One region of the Streptomyces sp. NPDC087420 genome, then DNA from elsewhere that is predicted to be linked to it. Evidence: riboswitches for the same ligand, from Rfam matches in the RefSeq annotation. Region 1 holds a riboswitch; the other holds the start of a gene.
The links. A riboswitch is a leader RNA that binds a small molecule or an ion and turns the genes downstream of it on or off. The one in region 1 is predicted to bind S-adenosylmethionine.

Region 1 (7,296 bases):
GGGCACCTGATCCTGGTGTTCGTGCACAAGCACACCCAGTTCGCGGGCCCCGGCCGTACGGAGAAGAACGTCGTCGGCATGCCCCTGCTGCCGATCTACATGGCGAAGGCCGGCGGGTTCTTCTTCCTGGTCTTCGGTGTGATCTCGGTCGTCTCGGCGATCGCCACGATTAACCCGATCTGGTCGATCGGCCCCTACCGGCCCGACCAGGTCTCCACCGGTGCGCAGCCCGACTGGTACATGGGCTTCTCCGAGGGGCTCATCCGGTTCATGCCCGGCTGGGAGATCAACTTCTGGGGCCACACGCTGGTCCTGGGGGTGTTCATCCCGCTGATCATCTTCCCGCTGGTGCTCGTCGCGATCGCGGTCTACCCGTTCATCGAGGCGTGGGTCACCAAGGACGACCGTGAGCACCACATCGCGGACCGGCCGCGCAACGCGCCGACCCGTACGGCCTTCGGCGTCGCCTGGCTGTCGTGGTACTTCGTCCTGCTGGTCGGTGGTGGAAACGACATCTGGGCCACGCACTTCCACCTGTCGATCAACACGATCACCTGGTTCGTCCGGGTCGGGTTCTTCGTCGTCCCGGTCCTCACCTTCGTCGTCACCAAGCGGTTCTGCCTCGGCCTTCAGCGCGCGGACGCGGAGAAGGTGCTGCACGGACGCGAGTCCGGGCTCATCAAGCGGCTGCCGCACGGCGAGTTCGTCGAGGTCCACACGCCGCTGGAGCAGGGTGACCTGTACAAGCTCACCGCGCACGAGCAGCAGAAGCCGGCGGAGCTCGGCCCCACGGTCGACGAGAACGGTGTCGAGCGGAAGGTCTCGCCGGTCGAGAAGGCGCGGGTGAAGCTCAGCAAGGGCTTCTACGGGGAGAACACCCAGATCCCCAAGCCCACCGCCGAGGAGTACAAGGAGATCACGAGCGGCCACGGCCACCACTGATCCCACCGGCCCCCAGGGTCGCCACCACCGAGGGCCCCGGCCGGTCTCCTTCCCGAGACCGGCCGGGGCCCTCGGCGTTGTCGGGTGCGGTCCGGTGCGGGCTCCCCGCTGCACCGGCCGGTCCGCAGTACGGGCACGGGGCCCGCGGGGCCGGTGTCCGCCGATAGGCTGGGCGGCGGGCCCGGCGGCAGGCCGGGGACCCGTTGTACTGACACCCAGGAGCGAGCATGAGCGCTGTTACCCCCGTCGGAGGCGACACCGTGGCGGCCCGGACCTGGCCGGGCGTCCTCAACCCCCTGCTGCGCGGCGAGAACCTGTCCACGGACGACACCGCCTGGGCGATGGACCAGATCATGGACGGCGAGGCCACCGACGCGCAGATCGCCGGCTTCGCCGTGGCGCTGCGGGCGAAGGGCGAGACCGTCGAGGAGGTCTCCGGGCTCGTCCGCGCGATGTACGCGCACGCCAACACCATCGAAGTGCCCGGCCGTACGGTCGACATCGTGGGGACCGGCGGCGACCTCGCCAAGACGGTCAACATCTCCACGATGGCGGCGATCGTGGTCGCGGGTACCGGCGCGAAGGTCGTCAAGCACGGCAACCGCGCCGCGTCGTCCGCGAGCGGTGCCTCCGACGTCCTGGAGAAGCTCGGCGTCAACCTGGAACTGACACCGCGGCGGGTCGCGGAGGTCGCGGAGGAGGCGGGGATCACCTTCTGCTTCGCGGTGAAGTTCCACCCCGCGCTGCGGTACGCGGCCAAGGCGCGCCGGGAGCTGGGCGCGCAGACCACGTTCAACATCCTCGGGCCGCTGACCAACCCGGCCCGGGTACGGTCCCAGGCCGTCGGCGTGGCGGACCTGCGGATGGCGCCGATCGTGGCGGGCGTGCTGGCCGAGCGCGGCAGTTCGGCGCTGGTCTTCCGGGGCGACGACGGGCTCGACGAGCTGACGACGACCGCGACCTCGCGGGTGTGGATCGTCCGGGACGGGAAGGTCGGCGAGGTGCCGTTCGACCCGCGTGAGGTGGGCCTGGCTCTGGTGCCGGTGGAGGCGCTGCGGGGCGCGGACGCGTCGTACAACGCGGATGTGGCCCGGCGGCTGCTGGCCGGTGAGACCGGTCCCGTACGGGACGCGGTGCTCCTGAACGCGGCGGCGGCGCTGGTCGCGCTGGACCCGACGGACGACGCGCTGGAACTCCAGCTGGCGGCGGGCATCGCGCGCGCGGCGGAGTCGGTGGACTCGGGCGCGGCGGGGCGGGTCCTCGCGCGCTGGGTCGAGGCGTCGCACCGGTAGCGGTAGCGGTAGCGGGCGGGCGGGGTGCGGCCACCGGCCCCGCCCCGCCTCTTCCGTTCCCCCCGCCTGCTCTGTTCCACATCCCGGACGCGGACTTGAGGCCGCTGTCTGTCTGTGTCAAGCTCTTCGACAAGGTCATGAGTGACAGCGATTTAGGCCCCGGCTCGCTGTCCGGCAACCCTCCGTCCGTGGCGGGGTGCCCCGGGTGAAGACCAGGCCGTAGGCAGCGAGGTCTGCGGCAAGCGCGGACCCCTGGCTTTCTTGGGGTCCAGGTCCTCGAGGGAGCAGTCTCGTGACGTCCGCATACCCGAACGCCGCCACGTCGTCGTCCATCATTGCCACCGCCACCGACGACCCCGCCTGTGCGGCGCCGCTGCCCGTGCTCGGGCGCGACGTGACCGTCCCGCTCGTCACCGGGGGCGAGGTCACCTACGCCGCCCTCGACTACGCCGCGAGCGCCCCCGCGCTCCAGCGGGTGTGGGACGACGTCGCCGCCTACGCGCCGTACTACGGCAGCGTGCACCGCGGCGCCGGCTACCTCTCCCAGCTGTCGACGGACCTGTTCGAGAACAGCCGCCGTACCGTCGCCGAGTTCCTCGGCTGCCGCCCCGACGACCAGGTCGTCTTCACCCGTTCGACCACCGACTCGCTCAACCTGCTGGCCGCCGTGGTCCCCGCGGGCACCCAGGTCTTCGTGTTCGAGACCGAGCACCACGCCTCGCTGCTGCCCTGGCGCGACGCCCGGGTGACGTACCTGAACGCGCCCCGTACCCCCGCCGAGGCCGTCGCCACGCTCGACCGGGCGCTCGCCGGGCGGGAGCAGGGCCCCGCCCTGGTCTGTGTCACCGGCGCGTCCAACGTGACCGGCGAGATCTGGCCCGTACGGGAGCTGGCCGCCGCCGCCCACCGGCACGGCGCGCAGATCGTCCTCGACGCGGCGCAGCTCGCCCCGCACCACCCCGTCGACATCGCCGGACTGGACGTCGACTGGGTCGCCTTCTCCGGGCACAAGCTGTACGCGCCCTTCGGCTCCGGTGTCCTCGCGGGCCGCGCCGACTGGCTGCGGGAGGCGGAGCCGTACCTGGCGGGCGGCGGCGCCAGCCGCAAGGTCGCCCGGCGTGCGGACGGCGGGGTGGACGTCGACTGGCACACCACGGCCGCCCGTCACGAGGCCGGTTCGCCCAACGTCATCGGCGTGTACGCCATCGCCTCGGCGTGCAAGGCGCTCGAAGAGGCCGGGTTCGACACGCTCGTCGCCCGGGAGCAGCGGCTTGTCCGCCGCGTGCGGGCGGGCCTGGCCGAGGTGCCCGAGGTCCGGGTGCTGTCGCTGTTCGGGGACGACGCCCCGCGCGTCGGCGTGCTCTCGTTCGTGGTGGAGGGCTGGAACAGCTCGCACTTCGCCGCGGCGCTCTCCGCGGAGTACGGCATCGGGGTGCGGGACGGCCTGTTCTGCGCCCACCCGCTGGTACGGACCCTGCTGGGCAGCGACCCGCAGGACCCGGGGGAGTGCGGCGCCCCGGAGGCGGAGCCGGGCGAGCGCTCGCTCAACGCCATTCGGGTGAGCTTCGGCGCGGGAACGCCCGACGAGCACGTGGACCGGTTTGTCGGCGCCGTGAAGGAGCTGGTGCGCGAGGGCGCCCGCTGGAGCTACCGCACCGAGGAGGGCCGCTGCGTCCCGGACCGGGACGGCGAGACCGTCTGACGCACGCTCGCACGGGAGGGCGTCGTTCCCCTGCGCACCGCCTGGAGGCGGCCTACGCGTCGAGTCCGATCGCGAAGGCCGCCTCCAGGTCGTGCTGGGAGTACGTACGGAACGCGACGTGTGTGTCCGTCGCCTCGACGCCTTCGATCTTGCTGATCGAACCGGGGATGATGTCCGCCAGGTCGTCGTGCTTGGCGACCCGCACCATGGCGATCAGGTCGTACGTACCGGTGACCGAGAAGACCTCGCTGACGCTGTCCAGCGCGGCGATCGACTCGGCGATCTCGGGGATCCGGCCGACGCTGGTCTTGATGAGCACGATCGCGGTGATCACGGCTGACGTTCTCCCTCGGTGGCCACGGCTTTGACCTCCACCCTATCGCTACGCCGGTAACGCCCCCAGGCGTAGCAGAAGCCCACGGCGAAGCCCACCAGATGGGCGAGGTACGCGACCCCGGGCCCCGATCCGGCGTTCCGCGCCGCCACCCACTGGAGGACGAACCAGAAGATCAGCACGATCCAGGCGGGGAAGCGCAGCGGCAGGAAGAGGAGGAACGGGAAGAGGCTGGTGACCCGCGCCCGGGGGAAGAGGCGCAGGAAGGCGCCCAGCACCGCGGAGATCGCGCCGGACGCCCCCACCAGGGTCTGCTCCGAGCCCGCGTTGGCCATCGCGTACACGAAGAGGGCCGCGTAGCCGGCGGCCAGGTAGAACAGCGCGAAGTGCAGTCGCCCCATCCGCTCCTCCGTCATCGCCCCGAAGACGTAGAGGAAGAGCATGTTCCCCAGCAGGTGCAGCCAGCTGCCGTGGACGAACAGCGCGGTGAGAGGGGTCAGCAGGGCGCGCGGGGTGGGGTCGTGCGTCAACTGGCCGGGGACGACACCCCAGCGTTCGAAGTACGCGCTCTGCGCACCGAGGAGCGCCTCGCCCCTCCCGTACGCCATGGTGAAGCCCGACAGGGGGCTGATCAGGAACGTCAGCACGCAGAGCGCGATCAGTCCGTACGTCACCACGGGGCCGTCGTTCGCCGTGCGCCAATTGATCACGGACAGAGCATGGCGTACGGGGAGTCATCGGGCGGGAATGCCTCGCCGGGCCATGGGGTACCCGCGAGGCCGTAGGGTTACGGGCGGACATCCACACGTTCGACGGCGCACCGCCGGCCCCACCCCGACACTCAAGGACGGCACGATGACGACGGTTCCCCGGCCGACGGCCGCCACCCGGTGGCGCTGCACGCTCTGCGGCAATCTCACGCGCTTCGACGTGACCCGGTCGTCGAGGGTCGTGGAGTACGTCCATCTGGACCTGGCGGGGGAGCCGAAGGTGGAGGAGCGAGAGGTGGTCAGTGAGACCATCGAGTCCGTGCGCTGCCGTTGGTGCAACGCGGTGGACCAGATCGAGCTGGTCGACAGGCCGGGCGCCGGTTCCTGAGGGAACCGCCCGAGGGTAGTGGGGTGACGGATCGTGGAGCAGCCGGACAGCGGTGCCGAGCCGGCCGGTGCGGCCGGCGGTGACGCCGCCGAGGCGCTCGACCGTCCGCTCCCGGACGGGGTGAGACGCCGGGTCGTCGCGCTGGTCTCGGACGCCTTCGGCGGGCTGACGGTCTCCGAACTCCCGGCGCAGCTGCGCCAGTACGCCCGCTTCACCCCGAACAGGCGTGCCAAGTTCGCGGGCAACGCGATGGCCGCCGCGCTGGAGAGCGACCCCCTCTTCCGCCAGCGGATCGGGGAGCGGATCACGCAGTCGCAGCCCGAGCTGTCCTCCGCCCTGGAGTCCGGATCGCCGCCCGCGGCGGCCGATCCCGTGGATGTGGCCGCCGCCGCGTACGTGCTGCGGCCCCCCGGATGGGTGAAGTTGGTGGCGGCCGCCGGCGAGGAGGCCCAGCGGGCCGACGCCGAGCGCGCCGGCGAGGAGGCCAGGCGCGAGCTGGAGCGGCTGCGCGAAGAGCTGGCCGTCGCCAGGGCGCTGACGAAGACCGAGAACGAACGGTTGCGTACGGAGCTGGAGACGGCCCGCAAGGAGGCCGAATCGCTCCACCGCAAGCTGCGCAGCGCCCAGAGCGACGTCAAGCGCGGCGAGGCCGCCCTGCGCCGTACGACCGCCGAGTCCGAGACGCTCAAGGCGGAGGCCGCCGCGCAGGTGTCGGCCGCCGAGAGCGAGACCCGGCGGATCAGGGCGCGGCTGAACGAGGCCGAGTCCACGGTCGAGGCGAGCCGCAGGGCCGCGCGCGAGGGCCGGTCCATAGAGGACATGCGGCTGCGGCTGCTGCTGGACACGGTCCTGGAGTCGGCGCAGGGGCTGCGCCGCGAGCTGGCCCTGCCGCCGGCCAACGCCCGGCCTGCCGACACGGTCGACGCCGTCGAGCCGGGCCGGATGTCGCCGAAGGACGTCGCGGCGCGGGCGCTCTCCGACCTGGACCCGGCGCTGCTCGACCAGTTGCTGGCGCTGCCCCAGTCGCATCTGATCGTGGACGGCTACAACGTCACCAAGACCGGCTATCCGACGATGCCGCTCGAGAAGCAGCGGCTGCGGCTGCTGGGCGGGCTCGCCATGCTGGCGGCCCAGTCGGGCGCCGAGATGACGTGTGTCTTCGACGGGGCGGAGCTGGCGGCCCCGGTGCTGCTCGCCCCGCCGCGCGGGGTACGGGTGCTGTTCTCGAAGCCCGGGATCACGGCGGACGAACTGATCCGCCAGCTCGTGCGCGCGGAGCCGCCGGGGCGGCCCGTCGTGGTGGTCTCCACCGACCGTGAGGTCGCGGACGGGGTGGCGAAGGCCGGTGCCCGGCCCGTCGCGTCCGCCTTGTTGCTGAAGCGGCTTTCGCGCAGCTAGTCAACTTGTGCGGCCAATGACCGAATTGGCATCTCTTGTGGCCACCGGAGCGTCAAATGTCCATTACTGCCTGTGTGGTGTCGGTAAATTATGCCCCCCGCGGCCGAGATTTTTCCCGTGAGGATTTGAACTGATCACAAGAAGGTCACTAGGGTCAGGCCTCGAACCTTCGCGCGGTCGATCACCCATTCGGGGTGGCAGCGAAGGAACCGCCGAGTCCACGCCGTCCAGCCCGGTTCCCGGGGGAGCTGAAGGCGCGGAGCCGGGACATTCGTCCCCTGCCCGGTAGGCGGCTGAGGAAGAAGGAGCTCGCCTTCGTGGCGTCCCACCGTCGTCCCAAGCAGCCCAACCGCGCCCGGGTGACCGTTCTCACCGTGACCGCGGCCGCTGCCGTAGCGCTGACCTCCCAGGCCGCCAACGCGGCCCCGAAGCCGTCCAAGGCGGAGGTCAAGGAGCAGGTCGACAAGCTCTACCACGAGGCGGAGGTGGCGAACGAGAAGCTGCACGCCGCCGAAGACGCGCAGGACAAC
Region 2 (7,296 bases), on a different contig from region 1:
GCGGATGACGTCCGCCTTCTCCCCGGCGTCGGCGTCGGTGTCCCCGAGCACGAAGGTGACGCCGGGCAGGATCTTCAGCTCGTCGTGGGCGCGGCCGTACCGGGCGAGGCGCCGCTTGACGTCGGTGTAGAACGCCTGGCCGTCCTCCAGGGTGCCGTGGCGGGTGAAGATGGCGTCCGCGCCCGAGGCCGCGAACTCCCTGCCCTCCTCGGAGTCGCCCGCCTGGAAGATGACGGGGCGGCCCTGCGGGCTGCGGGGGACGTTGAAGTGGCCGCTGATGCCGAACTGGTCGACGTGGTGGTCGAACCGGCCGGGCGCCGGATCGGTGAGGAAGATCCCGGCGTCCTGGTCGGCCGTGATCTCGTCGCCGCGCCAGGAGTCGAACAGCTCCCAGGTCGCGGCGAGGAACTGCCGGGCGCGCAGGTAGCGGTCCTCCTGGGCCAGGAAGCCGCCGCGCCGGAAGTTCTGTCCGGTGAACTCGTCCCAGGAGGTGACGACGTTCCAGGCGGCCCGGCCCGCGGACAGGTGGTCGAGCGTCGCGAACTGCCGGGCCACTTCGTACGGTTCGTTGAACGTGGAGTTGATCGTCCCGGCGAGTCCGAGCTTCTCGGTGACGGCGGCCAGGGCGGTGAGGACGGTGAAGGTGTCGGGACGGCCGACGACGTCGAGGTCGTAGATCTCCCCGTTCTGCTCGCGCAGCCGCAGCCCCTCGGCCAGGAAGAGGAAGTCGAACTTGGCGCGCTCCGCCGTCCTGGCGAGGTGGGCGAAGGAGCTGAAGTCGATCTGGCTGCCGGCGGCGGGGTCGCTCCACACGGTGCTGTTGTTCACGCCGGGGAAGTGGGCGGCGAGGTGGATCTGCTTGACGGGCTTGCTCATGCGGGGTGCGTCCTTACGTGTCTTCGGAGCTCTCTTCGGAGCGGGCGAGGCCGGGTCACGCTCAGAGCGCGGCGTACCGGTTCGCGGGGCGGGGCAGCCCGAGCAGGCCGCGCAGGGTGGCCGCCTCGTAGGCGGTACGGAAGACTCCGCGCCGCTGGAGTTCCGGCACCAGGCCCCGGGTGATCCGCTCCAGGTCGTGGGGCAGGGCGGCGGGCCGCAGGCGGAATCCGGTCAGGCCGGCCTCCTGGCCTTCGAGGAGCAGGTCTGCCAGCTCGGCGGGCGTACCGGTGAAGACCCGGGCGTCACTGGTGTAGGGGGCGCCCGCGCGCTCCTCCAGGTGTGCCCTGCGGCCGGCGGCGGCCGCGGGGTCGTCGTCGAGGAAGACGACCAGGTCGCCGAAGACGTGGACGGTCTCATCGGCGCGCCCGGCGGTGGCCTGCGCGGCGCGGATCTCGGTGAGGATCGCCCTGGTGTCCTCGGGGTCGCGCGGGGTGACGAAGCCGACGTCGGTCGAGGTCGCGACGAGGCGGAACGGTTCCGCACGGTGGGCGAGCGCGGCGACGACCGGCTGTCCCTGCGGCGGGCGCGGGGTGATGGAGGGGCCCTTGACGCTGAACCGCTCCCCCGTGAAGTCGATGTAGTGGAGCTTGTCCCTGTCGATGAAGCGGCCGGTGGCCGCGTCGCGGATCTCGGCGTCGTCCTCCCAGCTGTCCCAGAGCCTGCGCAGCACTTCGACGTAGTCGCCCGCCTCGTCGAAGAGCTCCTTCAGCAGGGCCAGGCCCGCGGGCGAGTCCAGCTCGTCGACACGCAGTTGGACGGCCGGCCTGCGGCCGAAGTGCGGGGCCTCGTCGGCGCGTCCTGACACCTTGACCTGGACGCCGGCCCGGCCGGTGCTGACGTGGTCGAGGGTGGCGATGGCCTTGGAGACGTGGAACGGCTCGGTGTGGGTGACGACGGCCGTGGGGATCAATCCGATGTGCCGGGTCAGCGGCGCGACCCGGGCGGCGACCAGCACCGCGTCGAGCCGGCCCCGTACCTGGTCGGTGCGGCCGTCGGGTCCGGCGAAGGACGAGGACTGGAGGCTCAGGGAGTCCTCGATGGTCACGAAGTCCAGCAGGCCCCGCTCGGCCTCGGTCACCAGGTCGGTCCAGTACCGCGCGGTGAACAGCTCGCGGGGCCGGGCACCTGGCTCGCGCCAGGCCGCCGGATGCCAGCCCGCGGCGTCGAGGGCGACGGCCAGATGGAGGGGTGAAGGTGCTGAAGGCATGGCGGTACCGCTTCCCGCTCGGAAATCTCGTGGACTCGAAAAGGTGGACTCGAACATCACGTGGGCGCGGAGTTCTCCTGGACCGGGAGTTCTCCTGGACATGCCGAGTGCCTTCCGTTTCCGGGTCCTGTCCCGGGCGGAAGTCGGCGGACGTGCGTCGGAGGGCGCTGTACGTCGGGGCCGTGCGGCGGAGGAGGTGCCGCTACGGGGTGTGCCGCGGCGCGGCGTTCACGTACGCCGGACACAGGGCGCCGGCGACACGCTGGAGATCGATGTGGCGCCGGGAGAACATGCCGACGGCACGGGGGTGGCGGCTCCTGACGGCGAAGGCCGTGCGTGTGCCGTACCGTCCTCGCACTGCCATCACCTCCGCCTCGACCGGTCGTACCGGTCCGAGCTCTCGCGCTTGCGCTGCCGTCTTCGGCTCCGCCGGGTCGTCACCTGGAGCACCCCGCCGCGTCAGGAGGGTTGCCGGTCAGCCAACCAGGGCTTGTCGCTGACACTCATAACCTGCGTGAACGGTAACTCCGCATCGGTGTCCGGCACAATCCCCACTCGATGAGCACAGACCGTCCCCCGGGCGCGTACCGATCCGCGAGTGACCGATAAGCGTTCGTGATCAATCTCGATCAGTATTCGGCATTGGACGCAGAGTGCCCTCGTCCTGCATGCTCAGTGCCATGTTCAGGCCAGCGATCGCGACGGAGTACGGCCGGTACCCGGCTTGCGCCCTCGCATGCCGCCACGGACTCGACCATCATCTGACGCCCCGTCTGACTCAATGCCGAGTCGTGGACTTCGGCAAGGTCAAGTCGACCGGCTGTCGTTGAGCCGATGAGCACGTCCCCGCCACCGGGCCTCCGGTGAGCGGCGCGGGACGGCACACGCACTCCCGCACCTCCTGACGCTCCCTTCCGCCTCCCCCACGGCCAGCGGCCGACCGGGCCACGCCCGGTCCCGTCCGGCCGGCGCCCGGTCGCGCCCTCAGCCCGCCCACCGCCGCTCACCGACGGTGTCCGGACAGCCACCCAGACGCAAGGACACGCCCATGGTCACCGCTTCTTCCCTCCCCGTCCCGGTGGGGGGACTCACGAGACCCGCCGCAACCGAGAGCCGGCTGTTACGTGCCGATCTCGGCCGGCTGGACGAGGTGAGCGCGTCCCTCGCGGCGACCGCGGCCGAGTACGACCGCACCGGGTCCTTCCCGCACGCTCCGCTCCAACTGGTGCACGAGGCGGGGCTGTTGACCGCCGGGGTGGACGCGAAGTACGGCGGGTCCGGGGTGAGTTTCACCGACGTCACGAAGATCCTGCTGGCGCTCGGCCGGGGCGACCCGTCCACCGCGCTGATCGCCGGGATGACCATCGTCCCCCATCTCCTCCAGACCCGGAGCCCGTGGCCCGAGGAGCTGTACGCCCGGGTGCTGGAAGAGTCCGCGCTGCGTCCCACCCTGCTCAACCACGCCCGCGCGGAGCCCGAGATGGGGTCGTCCACCCGGGGCGGCCTGCCGGCGACCACCGCCAGGCGGACCGCGAACGGCTGGTCGATCCGGGGCAGGAAGCGGTTTGTCACCGGCGCGGAGGGGCTCAGCTACTTCCTGGTCTGGGCGGCGACCGACGAGGCGTCACCCCGGGTGGGCAACTTCGTGGTACCCGCGCGGACACCCGGCATCGAGATCGTGCCGACCTGGCACCAGCTGGGCATGCGCGCCACCGGGAGCCACGAGGTCCGGTTCACCGACGTCGAGATCCCCGCGGAGTACGTGCACGAGCTGGAGGCGCCCGGCGCGGCGCCGGTGGCGGGCCGCCTGCCCGGCACGATCATGCTCCTGCTGTCGTCCGCGCTCTACCTGGGCGTGGCACGCGCCGCGCAGCAGTACGTGCACACCTTCGCCCACGAGCGGGTGCCCGCCGCGCTGGGCCGCTCGCTGGCCACCACGGACCGCGTCCGGCAGGCGGCGGGCGAGATCGAGACGCTGCTCGCCGGCGCCGAACAGCTGATCTTCGGGGTGGCGGACCGGGTGGACCGCGGCGTTCCCGTCGGGGGCGTCGACGCGCTGGCCGCGAAGGTCGTGGTCGTACGCCATGTGACCACCGCCGTGCAGACGGGACTGCGCCTCCTCGGCAACCCGGGGCTGGCCCAGGCCAACCCGCTGGAGCGGCACTTCCGCGACATCCAGTCCGTCGGGGTGCACGCGCCGCAGGAGGACGCCGCGCTCGCGGTGATCGGTGCGGCGGCCCTGGCGAAGGAGGCACCGGGTGCCTGAGCCGGTCCTGTCCGCACCTGCGCCCCGATCGATCTCCCACCGCATCACCACCCACACCCACTCTCACTCCAGTTCCACCACGCCGGGGGTCACCATGCGCACCACCCTGCCCCGACTCGGTCGTCTCCTCGCGGTTTCGCTGAGCGGGCTATTCCTTCTCACCGCCTGCTCGCCGGGCGACAACGGCACCAGTACGGCAGCCGCGGGCAAACCGGTCCGGGGCGGCACGCTCACGACCGCCGTCGACACCGAACCCGTCTCGTGGGACATCCACGCCAGCACGCAGGACGTCACCGCCGAGATCCAGCGCGGGGTCTTCGACTCGCTGGTGTCGCAGGACGCCTCGGGGAAGTTCCACCCGTGGCTGGCCACCAAGTGGGAGGTCGGGGCCGACTTCAAGAGCTACACCTTCCACCTGCGGAAGGACGTGACGTTCACCGACGGCGCCCGGTTCGACGCCGCCGCCGTGAAGGCCAACTTCGACCACATCGTCGCCAAGACGACCAAGTCCCTCTACGCCGCGAACCTGTTGGGCCCGTACACCGGCACCCAGGTCGTCGACCCGTACACGGCGAAGGTCACCTTCTCGAAGCCGTTCGCGCCCTTCCTCCAGGCGGCGAGCACAACCTATCTGGGCTTCTACTCCCCCAAGGCCCTCGCGGCGGACGCGGGCAAGCTCGCGGCGGGCGGCCCGGCGGACGTGGGCAGCGGGCCCTTCGTCTTCACCAGCTACACCAAGGGCCAGTCCGCGGTACTGACCCGCAACCCCGACTACGACTGGGGACCGGCGACGGCCGCGCACACCGGGCCCGCGCACCTGGACAAGCTGGTCGTCCGCTTCCTGCCGGCGGCCTCGGTCAGGTCGGGGGCGCTGACCAGTGGCCAGGTGCAGGTGGCCAAGGCCATCCCGCCGCAGAACGTCACGACCGTCAAGGCGACCCCGGGCCTCAAGCTCGTGTCCCGGGCCGCTCCCGGCGGCAACTACAACCTCTGGCTCAACGCATCGATCGCGCCGCTGGACGACCAGCGGGTGCGCAAGGCGATCCAGCGCGGGATCAACATCGACCAGGACGTGAAGACGGTCACGTTCGGGCAGTACCCCCGAGCCTGGAGCCCCATCAGCCCGACCACGCCCGACTACGACAAGACCCTTGAGGGCAGTTGGCCGTACGACCCGGAGGTCTCCGCCCAACTCCTGGACGAGGCGGGCTGGACCGGGCGCGACGCGCAGGGCTACCGCACCAAGGGCGGCAAGCGGCTCAGCGTCGAGTGGCCCCAACTGTCCATCCAGGCCACCCGGGAGGGACGCGACATCCTGGGCCAGGCCGTCCAGGCCGACCTGAAGAAGGTCGGGGTCGAGGTCAAGCGCCCCAACCTCGACATCGGCACGTACAACACCAAGGTCTACGGCGGCAAGGCGAACATTATCGACCTCAGCTGGCCGCGCTTCGACCCCGATGTGCTGTGGCTGTTCTTCAACTCCGGCAGCGCGCCCGCCAAGGGCGGCATCAACGCCACCTTCCTGACCGACCCGTCCTTCGACACGTGGACGGACCAGGGACGGGCCACGCTGGACGAGAAGGTCCGCGCGGACGTCTACCCCAAGGTGCAGCAGCGGGCGATCGACCTGGCGGTCGTCGTCCCCCTCTACACCCAGGTCTCCCTCGTCGGGCAGTCCGACCGGGTGAAGGGGCTCACCTTCAACGCGAGCAACTGGCTGACGTTCTACGACGCCTGGCTGGTCTCGAAGTGACGGCGGTCCCGGCCGGGCGGGGCCCGGTTCGCCGGGGTGCGTACATCGGCGCCACGGCCCTGGCGGGCGGAATCGCCAGGCGGCTCGCCTCGGCGGTGGCGGTGCTGGTGGGAGCGGCCACCCTGGCCTTCCTGACGCTCCAGCTCATCCCGGGCGACCCCGTCTCCGTCCTGCTGGGACCGTCCAACGCCGGCTCCCCCGCCGTGCGGGCCGAGATCAGCCGGGAGTACGGCTTCGACCGGCCCGTCGCCGGGCAGTACGCGCACTACCTGGGCAGGCTGGTCCAGGGAGACCTGGGCCAGTCCTACCAGTTGCAGCGGCCGGTGCGGTCGCTCATCGGCGACCAGCTGCTGCCGACCGTGCAACTCGCCCTCGCCGGGCTGGCCCTGGCCGTCGTCCTCGCGGTGCTCTCCGCGGTGGCGACGGCCGGGCGCCGGCCCGCGCTCCGCGCCGTCGCCTCGGCCTGGGAGCTGGTCGCGGCCTCCACCCCCTCGTACTGGGTGGGGATCGTGCTGCTGACCGTCTTCTCGTTCCGCTTCCAGGTCTTCCCGGTGGCGGGCGCCGACGGCTTCGCCTCGCTCGTCCTGCCCGCCGTCACCCTGGCCCTGCCGCTCACCGGGGTGCTGGCCCAAGTCCTGCGCGAGGGGCTCGAAGCCGCCCTGGAACAGCCCTTCGTGGTCACCGCCCGGTCCCGGGGCATCAGCCAGACGGCGGTACGGCTCCGGCACGCGCTGCGCCACGCCGCCGTACCGCTGCTCACCCTGGCGGGCTGGCTCACCGGCTCGCTGATCGGCGGCGCCGTCCTGGTGGAGACCGTCTTCGGCCGGCCCGGCATCGGCTCGCTCACCCTCCAGGCGGTCAGCGCCAAGGACATGCCGGTCGTGATCGGCGTGGTGCTGCTCTCCGCGTGTGTCTTCGTCGTGATCTCCACCGTCGTGGAACTGCTCTACTCCGTCATCGACCCGCGGCTCAGGAGCGCCTGACCCCATGACCGGTTCACTCCTCCCCGATCTCGGCACCGCCGGTGCCCCCGCCGCCGGCCCGCCCGCCGCCGCCCCGCCCGCACCGGCGCGGGCGCGCGGCCGGTGGGCGGGCCCGCTCACGGCCGTTCCGCCCACCGTCCTGCTCGCGGGC

Region 2: another riboswitch for S-adenosylmethionine. It lies ahead of ACIO1C_RS03005 (putative leader peptide); the one in region 1 lies ahead of ACIO1C_RS09825 (aminotransferase class V-fold PLP-dependent enzyme).

What each region holds. Positions count from the first base shown of each region.
Region 1 covers NZ_JBIUXU010000004.1:261,282-268,577, reverse strand. Annotated here, with positions in the region: gene ACIO1C_RS09835 (cytochrome bc complex cytochrome b subunit) at 1-942, shown strand, start outside; gene trpD (anthranilate phosphoribosyltransferase) at 1,170-2,234, shown strand; SAM riboswitch class IV at 2,368-2,485, shown strand; gene ACIO1C_RS09825 (aminotransferase class V-fold PLP-dependent enzyme) at 2,566-3,936, shown strand; gene ACIO1C_RS09820 (Lrp/AsnC family transcriptional regulator) at 3,989-4,270, opposite strand; gene ACIO1C_RS09815 (rhomboid family intramembrane serine protease) at 4,267-4,944, opposite strand; gene ACIO1C_RS09810 (hypothetical protein) at 5,126-5,368, shown strand; gene ACIO1C_RS09805 (NYN domain-containing protein) at 5,402-6,766, shown strand; gene ACIO1C_RS09800 (NlpC/P60 family protein) at 7,084-7,296, shown strand, end outside.
Region 2 covers NZ_JBIUXU010000001.1:714,597-721,892, reverse strand. Annotated here, with positions in the region: gene ACIO1C_RS03015 (NtaA/DmoA family FMN-dependent monooxygenase) at 1-876, opposite strand, end outside; gene ACIO1C_RS03010 (LLM class flavin-dependent oxidoreductase) at 938-2,143, opposite strand; gene ACIO1C_RS03005 (putative leader peptide) at 2,346-2,507, opposite strand; SAM riboswitch class IV at 2,541-2,654, opposite strand; gene ACIO1C_RS03000 (acyl-CoA dehydrogenase family protein) at 3,192-4,409, shown strand; gene ACIO1C_RS02995 (ABC transporter substrate-binding protein) at 4,402-6,162, shown strand; gene ACIO1C_RS02990 (ABC transporter permease) at 6,159-7,145, shown strand; gene ACIO1C_RS02985 (ABC transporter permease) at 7,150-7,296, shown strand, end outside.